2 regions of the Pseudoclavibacter sp. JAI123 genome follow, and region 1 is predicted to be linked to the other one. Evidence: predicted binding sites of a transcription regulator. Region 1 holds the regulator's gene; the other holds the start of a gene.
What was found. The regulator HspR, encoded in region 1, represses chaperone genes until heat shock. The targets are predictions, from matches to a motif close to AAGTTGAGTCNNNNNGACTCAACTT.
Positions count from the first base shown of each region.

Region 2: the regulator HspR is predicted to act here: its motif matches at 2,933-2,957, upstream of HDC34_RS02580 (ATP-dependent Clp protease ATP-binding subunit).

Region 1 is NZ_JACCCM010000001.1:416,877-422,028, reverse strand. Features, by position in the region: gene HDC34_RS02055 (SDR family oxidoreductase) at 1-416, shown strand, start outside; gene HDC34_RS02050 (helix-turn-helix transcriptional regulator) at 426-1,271, shown strand; gene HDC34_RS02045 (SDR family NAD(P)-dependent oxidoreductase) at 1,652-2,422, shown strand; gene HDC34_RS02040 (hypothetical protein) at 2,702-3,232, opposite strand; gene HDC34_RS02035 (heat shock protein transcriptional repressor HspR) at 3,252-3,764, opposite strand; gene HDC34_RS02030 (DnaJ C-terminal domain-containing protein) at 3,773-4,783, opposite strand; gene HDC34_RS02025 (nucleotide exchange factor GrpE) at 4,898-5,152, opposite strand, start outside.
Region 2 is NZ_JACCCM010000001.1:526,298-531,449, reverse strand. Features, by position in the region: gene HDC34_RS02585 (hypothetical protein) at 94-618, opposite strand; gene HDC34_RS02580 (ATP-dependent Clp protease ATP-binding subunit) at 719-2,890, opposite strand; gene HDC34_RS02575 (methylated-DNA--[protein]-cysteine S-methyltransferase) at 3,079-3,630, shown strand; gene HDC34_RS02570 (substrate-binding domain-containing protein) at 3,634-4,722, opposite strand; gene HDC34_RS02565 (chitinase N-terminal domain-containing protein) at 4,963-5,152, shown strand, end outside.

The sequences.
Region 1 (5,152 bases):
CGTACAGCTCGTCGAAGATCGCCACCGGCCTGCTCGGGATGCACCTGCACCGCCTCAGCGAGGCGAACGGCTGGGGCATCACAAGCAACCTCTCGCACCCCGGCGTCTCCCCCACGAACCTGCTCTCCGCGCAGCCGGGCATGGGCCGCACGAGCGACACCACCGAGGTCAAGGTCATCCGCGTGCTCTCCCGCATCGGCATCGCCGGCACCCCGCAGAGCGCCGCGCTCCCCGCGATCCTCGCGGCCACCAGCCCGGACGCGAAGGGAGGGCGTCTGTACGGCCCGAAGGGGCCCGGCCACATCGGCGGCCGCCCCGCCGAGCAGAAGCTCTACTCGCGGGTCACGAGTGAAGCGGATGCGCGCCGCTTGTGGGAGCTGTCCGAGCAGCTCGTCGCCGAGCACGCGGCCCGCTAGCCTCGCCTCATGGACAGAGCCCAGCTTGCCGACTTCCTTCGCAGCCGCCGAGAAGCGCTGCAACCGGAGGACGTCGGCATGACGAAGGGGCCGCGCCGCCGGACGGCGGGTCTGCGGCGCGAGGAGGTCGCGGCGCTCAGCGACATGTCGGTCGACTACTACAGCCGACTCGAGCAGAGCCGCGGCCCGCAGCCGTCCGAGCAGATGCTCGCCGCGATCGCCCGCGGGCTGCGCCTCACTCTGGCAGAGCGCGACCACCTCTTCTACCTCGCCGGTCACCAGCCGCCGAAGCGCACGATCAGCGGCGAGCACGTCGCGCCGGGGCTCATGCGCATCCTCGACCGGCTCGCCGACACCCCAGCCCAGGTCATGACGGCCATGGGCGAGACGCTCGTGCAGACGCCAGCGGCGCGGGCGCTGTTCGGCGACGAGACCCGCTTCACCGGCAATGCACGCAGCGTCGTCTACCGCTGGTTCACCGACCCCGGCGCCCGCCACGTCTACCCGGAAAGCGACCATGACAAGCTGTCGCGCGCCTTCGCCGCGGATGCCCGTGGCTTCGCGGCCCAGCAGGGTCCTGACTCTCGCGCCCAGCGGGTCATCGACGCCCTCCTCGCGGTAAGCCCGGAGTTCGCCGAGATCTGGGCCGACCACGAGATCAATGCGATGCACGAGCTCGAGAAGCGCGTGCAGCATCCCGAGACCGGGGTGATCACCGTGCAGTGCCAGTTCCTCGTCGACCCCACGCAGGGCCAGACCCTGCTGGTGCTCACGGCGACGCCCGGCACCAAGAGCTACGACAGGCTGCAGCTGCTCTCCGTGCTCGGCACCCAGCGCCTGACCGCGGACGCCTGACGCCGCGAGCACCCGGCCGCGCGAGCGCCGGGGCACCCGGCACGACAGCCAGCACGAGCGCGGCAGGACAGCGAACGCGGCGCGAGCGCAGCGCATCCACCACCGCGACCGCCCCGAGAAGTTGTGGCTTTGCGCTTCTGCGCCACGCCGCGATGGCATGCCGCCACAACTCTGCGCCGAGACGGACCCTCCCACGGCGCTCCCGTTTCCGAGCGTTCTTCGACTGCGCCCGCCTCCGAGCGTTCCGTTGTGTCGGTACACAGTGGATGCGCATGAGCGGCCCCTAGCCTGGTCGCGCCGCTGGCAGCCCAGACCCGGCGGCCGACGACTGTCGCGGGCGAGCGACGCCACGCGGACCAAGACGACAAAGGAGTTGCGATATGACAGATTTCAGCGGACGTTCAGTCCTCATCACCGGTGGAGCGGGCGGCATCGGCGCTGCGACCGCAGAGGAGTTCCTCAAGCTGGGGGCCCGCGTGGCTCTGGTCGATCTGTTCGCCAAGCCGCTCGAGGCCACGCGCGAGCGCCTCGCGGCACACGGGGACGTCATCACGATCACTGCGGACGTCACCAATGAGGCAGACGTCGAGCGCTACGTCGCCGAGACCGTCGGGGCGTTCGGCACCATCGACGTGTTCTTCAACAACGCCGGCATCGAGGGCGCCGTCGGCCCGCTCACGGAGGCGAGCGTCGACAACTACGAGAAGGTGTTCGCCGTCAACGTCCGCGGAGTCTTCCTCGGCATGAAGCACGTGCTCAAGGTCATGACCGAGCGCGGCAGCGGCAGCATCATCAACACCTCCTCGGAGGCAGGCCTCGACGGGTCGCCGGGCGTCTCCGCCTACGTCGCGTCGAAGCACGCCGTCGTCGGCTTCACGAAGTCGGCCGCGCTCGAGGTCGCGGCGACCGGGGTGCGGGTCAACAGCATCCACCCGTCCGGCGTGAACACGCAGATGGTGCGGCGCCTCGAGGAAGGATTCGGCGGCGGCGACACCGAGGCCGCGAAGGCAGGCTTCCAGGCGGCGATCCCGATGGGCCGCTACGCGGAGCCGCTCGATATCGCGCGCGTCGTCGTGTTCCTCGGCTCGGACGAGGCGTCGTTCGTGACCGGCGCGCAGTGGCGCGTCGACGGCGGCAACGGCGCCCGCTGACCGGAGCATCCTCCGCGCCGCGCGCGGGCGAAGGCAGACTCACGCAGTCAGAGTTGTGGCCCGGTGCTGCTCCCGAGAACGGGAACAGCACCGGGCCACAACTCTCTGGTGCTCGCGGCTCCCGCCCGCCCGCCCGCAGCATCCGCGACCCGCGACCCGCCACCACGCAGGCAAAGTTGTGGCCCGTTGTCACTCCCGCAGGCGGGCACGACAACGGGCCACAACTCTTCGCGCCGCAAGGACTCACCAGCTGGCCCCTGGCCGAACTCCCGCCGCCCCTCAGGCGAGACTCGTCAGCACGAACAGCGTCGCGCGCAGCGGCGAGAGCGCGATCGCGACGGCGAGGTCCTGGGGTGTGCACCCGCCCTTGAGCCGATGCGACGTGAACGACGCCCCGCTTGTCACGACCGGCGCCCCATTGCGGGAGACCTGAACGCTCGAGAGGCCGACGCCGCGCATCGTCCACTCGGTGCCGTCGACGCGAGCCCGCACCGTGCGCGAGCGGCGAGTGAGCTGAAGGTCGAATCGCCGAGCATGCGGCTGCGTCACCTCGCCGGCGATACCGCCGACGACGAGCTGCATCGGGAACCGGAATGCGCCCTCGGGTGCGACCCAGGCCGCCCCGCGGTGGTGCGTCTCGTCGGCGATGAGCTCGGCGGTCGGGAGCCCGTCGCCGGAGGCCGTCGCGCGCCAGGGGTCGGCCGCGTACACGAGCGTGGCCGTGCCGAAGGGGGTCGCAGCCCGCCACACCTCTTCCGGTGACCGGTGGGTGATCGGGAACCGCTGGGACCGGAATGCACGGATGCTCACGGCGCGTTCCTCGGCGTGCCTAGCCGTCCGCGGGCTTCTTCGCGGTGGGGCGACGCCTGCGCACGGGGCGTGGGCGCTCCTCGGCTTCGCGTTCCGCCTCGTGCACGCGAGCCGGCCGCCAGACGACGACCTCGGTGCGGCGTGCAGTGCGGCGCCCGTGCGCGAGTGGCACGACGTCGCCGCGCTCGCCAGCCGCGAAGACCCGGCCGCCCAGTCGTGTGAGACGCTCGTCGGCGAGCTCCACCTCGAGCGCCCGCACGCGCCGCCGCAGCCCGAGCACCTCACGCTGCAGCTCGAGCACGCGCGCGATGCCTTCGAGGCTCACGCCCTCGTTCGAGAGCACTGCGATCTCCCGCAGCTGCGCCACGTCGCGCAGCGAGTAGCGCCGCACGCGGCCCGCCGTACGCTGCGGCGTGACCAGACCCATCCGGTCGTATTGCCGCAGGGTCTGCGGGTGCATGTTCGCGAGCTCGGCGGCCATGGCGATCGCGAAGATCGGGGCGTCCTCGTCGAGGTCGGAGGGGAGTGCCATGAGCGCCCCTACCTGCCTTGGCGGGCGAGGCGGAGGAGATCCTCGCGCGGGCTCTCGTCACCGGATGCGGCGACGAAGTCAGCGAGGGCCTTCTCTTGCGCACTTGAGAGATGGTTCGGGACCGCGACCTCCAGGTGCACGAGCAGATCGCCCTTGCCCTTCTTCGTCTCGATGCCGCGGCCTTTGACGCGCAGCGTCTTGCCGTTCGGGGTGCCGGGCGCGACCTTCACGCGCACGGTGCCGCCGTCGACCGTGGGTACCTCGATGGTCGCGCCGAGCACTGCCTCCGCGAAGGAGACGGGCACGGTGACCTCGAGGTTGAGGCCCGAGCGGGTGAAGACGGGGTCCGGGCGCACCGTCACCGTGAGGATCAGGTCTCCCGCTTCGCCGCCGTTGGGGCTCTGGCCGCCCTTGCCGCGGAGTCGGATCTTCTGCCCGTCCTCGACGCCGGCCGGAACGCGCACCTTCACGACGCGTCCGTCCTGCCCCTGCAGCTCCACGGTGTCGCCCTTGATGGCGGTCATGAAACCGAGGGTCGTGGATGCGCTCTGGTCGCGGCCCTTCTGCGGTCCGGTCTGGAAACCGGCGGGGCGACCTGCGCCGCCGCCGAAGCTGCCGGCGCCGAATCCGCCGCCGCCTCCGCCGAACATGGAGCCGAGGAGGTCCTCGAAGTCCGCATTCGACGCGCCTCGGCGCGCACCGCCGCCGTTGAACATCCCGCCGAACACGTCTTCGAAGCCCGCGCCTCCGGGGCCGCCTGGGCCCTGCTGGAAGCGGGCGCCGGAGCCCATCGCGCGCATCTGGTCGTACTCTGCGCGGTGCTCTGGGTCGGAGATCACCGAGTAGGCCTCGGAGATCTCCTTGAACTTCGCCTCAGCAGCGGTGTCTCCCGGGTGCGAGTCAGGGTGGTACTGACGCGCGAGCTTCCGGTACTGCTTCTTGAGGTCTTTTTCGTCTACGTCCTTCGATACGCCGAGCACCGCGTAGAAGTCCTTGTCAAACCAATCCTGACTGGCCATATGGTCCTTCTGTTCCTAGGAATGAGCATGTCTTCTGGATGAACACGAGAGGGGGCCCGCGTCTGCGGTGCCCCCTGCCGTGTTCGATCGGTGCGGGTGCGCCGATCGCGGTGCTTACGAAGCGGGTACGAACACCGCTGCCTTCGCGACGCGGACCACGCGGTCGCCGACCGTGTAGCCGCGCTCGACAACATCGGCGATGGTGTCGGTGGTGACGCTCGGGTTCGGGAGCTGCGCGATCGCCTCGTACCGCTGCGGGTCGAAGGCCTCGCCGGCCTCGCCGTAGGCGGTGAGGCCGAGGCGCTCGACCGCCGTGCGCAGCTTGTTGGCGATGACGGCCATGGGCGTGTCCTCGACGAGGTCGCCGTG
Region 2 (5,152 bases), 110 kb from region 1:
TTTCGGGGCCAGCACAGAGCGGCCTTGTGGTCGTCAGAACTGAGTTCTGACGACCACAAGGCCGCTCTCTGCGTTCAGGCGGTGACGCTGCGTTCAGGCGGTGACGCCGACCTCGCCGGTCACCGGGGCCGCCGCCGCGCGCTTGCCCGCCCGGGCGCCGAGCGTCGCACGGAACCACAGCGCACCCGCGACGGCGAGGCACACCATGAACGCGCCGAGTGCGCTGACGACCGGCACGAGCGCCTCGCTCGGACCCGCGACGAACGGCATGAACGCGACGACGAAGAACGCGACGACCGCGATGGCCGGTGAGAACAGCAGCGGCAGCATCCACGCCTTGAAGAGCGGGGTCTCACGGAGCGCGATCCACCCGAACGTCGTCCCGACGGCGTAGACGGCGTAGACGATGAGCCCGACGATGGAGACCAGCAGCACCAGCGGCACCAGCGTGCCGAGGAAGAACTGGTACGCGTCCCGGCCGAAGAGCACCATGACGTCGTCGCTGGCGATCGGGACGGAGGTCAACCTCCGCAGCGACAGCGCGACGACGCCGACGATGCCGAGCACAGCCACGACGGGTGCGGCGATGAGTGGCAGTATCCAGCGCAGGTGCTCCATGCCGCTCAAGATAAGCGGGGTAGTGGATGCACGGCGCGCGCGACGCGCCCGAGTTACCCACCAGAGATCTCCGGCACCACGCTCCCCCGCCGCCAGCCGCCTACTCCACTGCGGCCGAATGCGGCGTCGTCGACTGCACGTTGAGCGAGTCGCCGTCGCTCGCCACGACCACCGAGACGGTGTCGCCGTCGCGCACGGTTCCCGCGAGAAGCGCCCGCGCGAGGCGGTCGTCGATCTCGCGCTGCATGAGGCGCCGCAGCGGCCGGGCCCCGTAGATGGGGTCGTAGCCGCGCTCGGCGAGCCAGGCCCGCGCATCGTCGTCGACTTTGATCGTGAGCCTCCGCTCGCCCAGCCTGCGCTGCAGGCGGTCGATGTAGAGCGCCACGATCTGCGCCAGCTCGTCCTGCGAGAGCGCGCTGAACACGACGATGTCGTCGAGGCGGTTCACGAACTCCGGCTTGAACGACTGCCGGACAGCCGCCATGACGCGGTCCTCGCGCTCCTCCTGGGAGAGCAGCGGGTCGATCAGGAACTGCGAGCCCAGGTTGGAGGTGAGGATGAGGATGACGTTGCGGAAGTCGACCGTGCGGCCCTGCCCGTCGGTGAGCCGCCCGTCGTCGAGCACCTGCAGGAGGATGTCGAAGACCTCCGGATGCGCCTTCTCGACCTCGTCGAACAGCACCACCGAGTACGGCCTGCGCCGCACGGCCTCCGTGAGCTGCCCGCCCTGCTCGTAGCCGACGTACCCGGGAGGGGCGCCGACGAGTCGGGCGACGGAATGCTTCTCGCCGTACTCCGACATGTCGATGCGGATCATGGCCTTCTCGTCGTCGAAGAGGAGCTCGGCGAGCGCACGCGCCAGCTCCGTCTTGCCGACACCGGTCGGGCCGAGGAACAGGAACGAGCCGGTGGGACGGTCGGGGTCTGCGATGCCCGCGCGAGTGCGGCGGATCGCATCCGCCACCGTCGCGGCGGCCTTCTCCTGGCCGACGAGTCGCTTGCCGAGCTCACCCTCCAGGTGCAGGAGCTTCTCCATCTCGCCCTGCAGCAGGCGCCCGACGGGGATGCCCGTCCACGCGGCCACGACCCCGGCGATGTCCTCGGCCGTGACGTGGTCGTTGACGAGCTTGGGCCCGCCATCTTCCGTGGCCTCGGCCTCATGCAGCTGCTTCTGAATGCCAGGCAGCTCACCGTAGAGGAGACGAGAGGCGAGCTCGAGGTTGCCCTCGCGCTGCGCACGGTCGGCGCGCATGCGGATGTTGTCGAGCTGCTCGCGCAGCTCGCCGATGCGGTTGAGGGATGCGCGCTCGACGTTCCAGCGCTCCTTCAGCTCCCCCAGGCGCGCATTCTTGGCGTCGAGGTCGGCACGGAGCGCGGCGAGACGCTGCTTGGACGCGTCGTCGTGCTCCTTCTTGAGCGCCAGCTCCTCGAGGCGAAGCCGGTCGACCTGCCGCTGGAGCGTGTCGACCTCGACCGGCGAGGAGTCGATCTCCATGCGGAGGCGGGACGCGGCCTCGTCGATCAGGTCGATCGCCTTGTCCGGCAGCTTGCGGCCGGTGATGTAGCGATTCGAGAGGGCGGCAGCGGCGACGAGCGCCTGGTCGGCGATCGAGACCTTGTGGTGCGCCTCGTACCGCTCCTTCAGGCCGCGGAGGATGGCGATCGAGTCTTCGACGCTGGGCTCGCCCACGAACACCTGCTGGAAGCGTCGCTCGAGCGCCGCATCCGACTCGATGAACTGGCGGTACTCGTCGAGCGTCGTCGCGCCGATGAGGCGCAGCTCGCCGCGGGCGAGCATGGGCTTGAGCATGTTGGCGGCCGAGATGCTCGACTCGCCGCCGCCAGCGCCCATGAGGGTGTGCAGCTCGTCGATGAAGGTGATGATGCGGCCGTCGGACTCGGTGATCTCCTTGAGCACCGCCTTGAGCCGCTCTTCGAAGTCGCCGCGGTACTTGGCCCCCGCGATGAGCGCCGACATGTCGAGGCTCACGAGCTCCTTGTCCTTGAGCGACTCGGCGACGTCGCCGGCGACGATGCGCTGGGCGAGGCCTTCGACGACCGAGGTCTTCCCGACGCCGGGCTCGCCGATCAGCACGGGGTTGTTCTTCGTGCGGCGGGTCAGCACCTGGCTGACGCGGCGGATCTCGGAGTCACGCCCGATGACCGGGTCGAGCTTGCCCGAGCGGGCGATGTCGGTGAGGTTGATTCCGTATTGTTCGAGTGCGCTCTTGGCCTCTTCGTCTGGTGCCTGAGCGCCTTGCATGTTTGCCATGGGGCTCCTTGTTGAACGTGTGCTTTCGACTCAGACAAATAAGAGTTGAGTCGTGATGACTCAAGTTTAGAGTCTGGAGCGCGCCAGTGCCACCATCGGCGACCTCCCTCAGTCAACTCCCAGCGTCGCGCATGCCGCCCTCTTCCTAGCCTGATCAGGACTTCTCCGAACGTGGCAGAGTTCTTGCCATGGCCGATACCCACGACGAGAGAACCGCCCCCTCCTTTTCGCTCCGCGTCGGCAGCGTCGAGCTGCTGGGCGAGCAGTTCTCCATCGTGAAGGCGGGCGACTCGGACACGGTGCGCGCGGCCGGCTTCGGCAGCCCCAGCTCGCTCGCCTACTCGGTGTTCGGCCGCCAGTCGGAACTCCTCGACGTGCGGGCGCTCGGCGACACCGACCCTGCGCTCGCCGCCGTCCGCGCCTACGACGACGGCGACCCCGCGCTGCTCGAGACCATCGACATCCACCAGGACGGCACCGAGCTGCGCCGCGCCATGTGGCGGGCGGCGAGGCTCGTCGAGCCAGGCACCCTCGCCAGCTACGGCGACGTGGCCGCGATCGCGGGGCATCCCCGCGCCGCCAGGGCTGCCGCGAGCGCCTGCGGGGCCTGCCTCGTCGGCCTCTTCGTGCCCGTCCACCGCATCGTGCGGGCGAGCGGGAAGCTCGCGGGGCACGCCGCCGACATCGCCGTGCGGCAGGCGCTCATCGACCACGAGCGGGCGATGGGGATGGGCCGCTGACGGTCAGGAGGGGACGGCGGTCGACCTGCGCGCGTGCAGCACGGGGAGGACCCGTGTGCGCTGGACCGGGCGGCTCGACCCCTCGTCGAGGCGAGACACCATCGTCTCGACAGCCAGGCGCCCGATGTGCTGCTTCGGGGGACGCAGCGCCGTAATGGGCGGCTCGGCATTCTGCGCCACCTCATCGTCGTAGGCGATGATCGCGAGGTCTTGCGGAATCGACCAGCCATGGTCGCGGGCGTACTGCTGCAGGAGGACCGCCTGAGGATCCGAGTGGATGAGCAGGGCGCTCACCGAGGCCCGGCGACAGTCGTCGAGCAGTCGGGCGATGAGCTCCTCCCTCGCCTGCCCGTCCATGGCGTCGAGATTCGCGTCGACGTCGACGGCCGTCTCAAGGCCGAGCTCCTTGACGGCGCCGGTCCACCCCTGCCGCAGCTGCGCTGAGGTCGGGGAGCCCGCCGACGTCAGGATGCCGACCCTGCGGTGTCCGAGCGCCGCAAGGTGCTCGGCCGCGAGGGAACCGCCGAAGACGTGGTCCGTGGTGACCCATTCGAGACTCGTGAGCGAGCCGACAGACGCGGCATGGCGTTCCGCCAGCACGACGGGCACCGGGAGAGACTCCAGCCAGTGCAGGAGCGCCCAACCGTCGGGGCCGCTGGTCTCCGGCGCCGCGATGATCCCGTGCAGGCCTCCGGATTCGACGAGGGACGAGATCTGTCGACGCTGATCATCGACGGAGTAGCTGGCGCCGCGGAGCACCAGCTGCACGCCGAGGTCGGTGGCCGCCGCCCGCGCCCCGACGATGACCTGCGGCCAGTAGTAGCTGAGCGAGGGGGTGACCATGCCGACCCGGAAGCGGATCGGGGTGGCCTGTGCTGCGACCGTTGGCACCGACGTGTCGAGGCGACTCCGCAGGGTCGCGCCGCCGTGAACCCTGGTGAGGAGACCTCGGTCGGAGAGGTTCGTGATGTCACGCCGAATCGTGAGCTCGGACACCTCGAGCTGCCGCGCCAGCGCAGCCACTCGTACGGAGCCCGCGCGCCGGAGCTCGCCGAGGATGCGTTCTCGCCTCGTCAGGCCGAACTGCGGCATGTATTCCACGGATCCGAGCGTACAGAGGTGTTCGCTTCCCGTCGAGCATGAACGATCGTGTTCGTTTTGCTGGTCTTTTCCCCGGGCCCCCTCCAAGATCAGCTCGGAAGCACACAGTCGTGCCCGCCGCGCACTCGGTCGACGAGGCAGCGCGGACAGCGCACAGAACGGAGAGCGCACATGCCTCAGGACCAGCGGCTCGATCGAGTCTCGAGCACCCCGAGAGCTCGCAGGAGGCGGATGAGCCTGTCCCTCATCGCGGCGACGGCGGCGGCGATGATCGCCCCGGTCCTCGTCTCACCGACGCCTGCCCAGGCCGCAGGATCAGAGCCGGTCTCGGTCACCATCGACGCCGCAGACGTCGCGGCGGCCGCCGAGAACGTGAACGGGCTCACCTTCAAGGGCTTCGGCGTCCTCACCGCCAACTCGA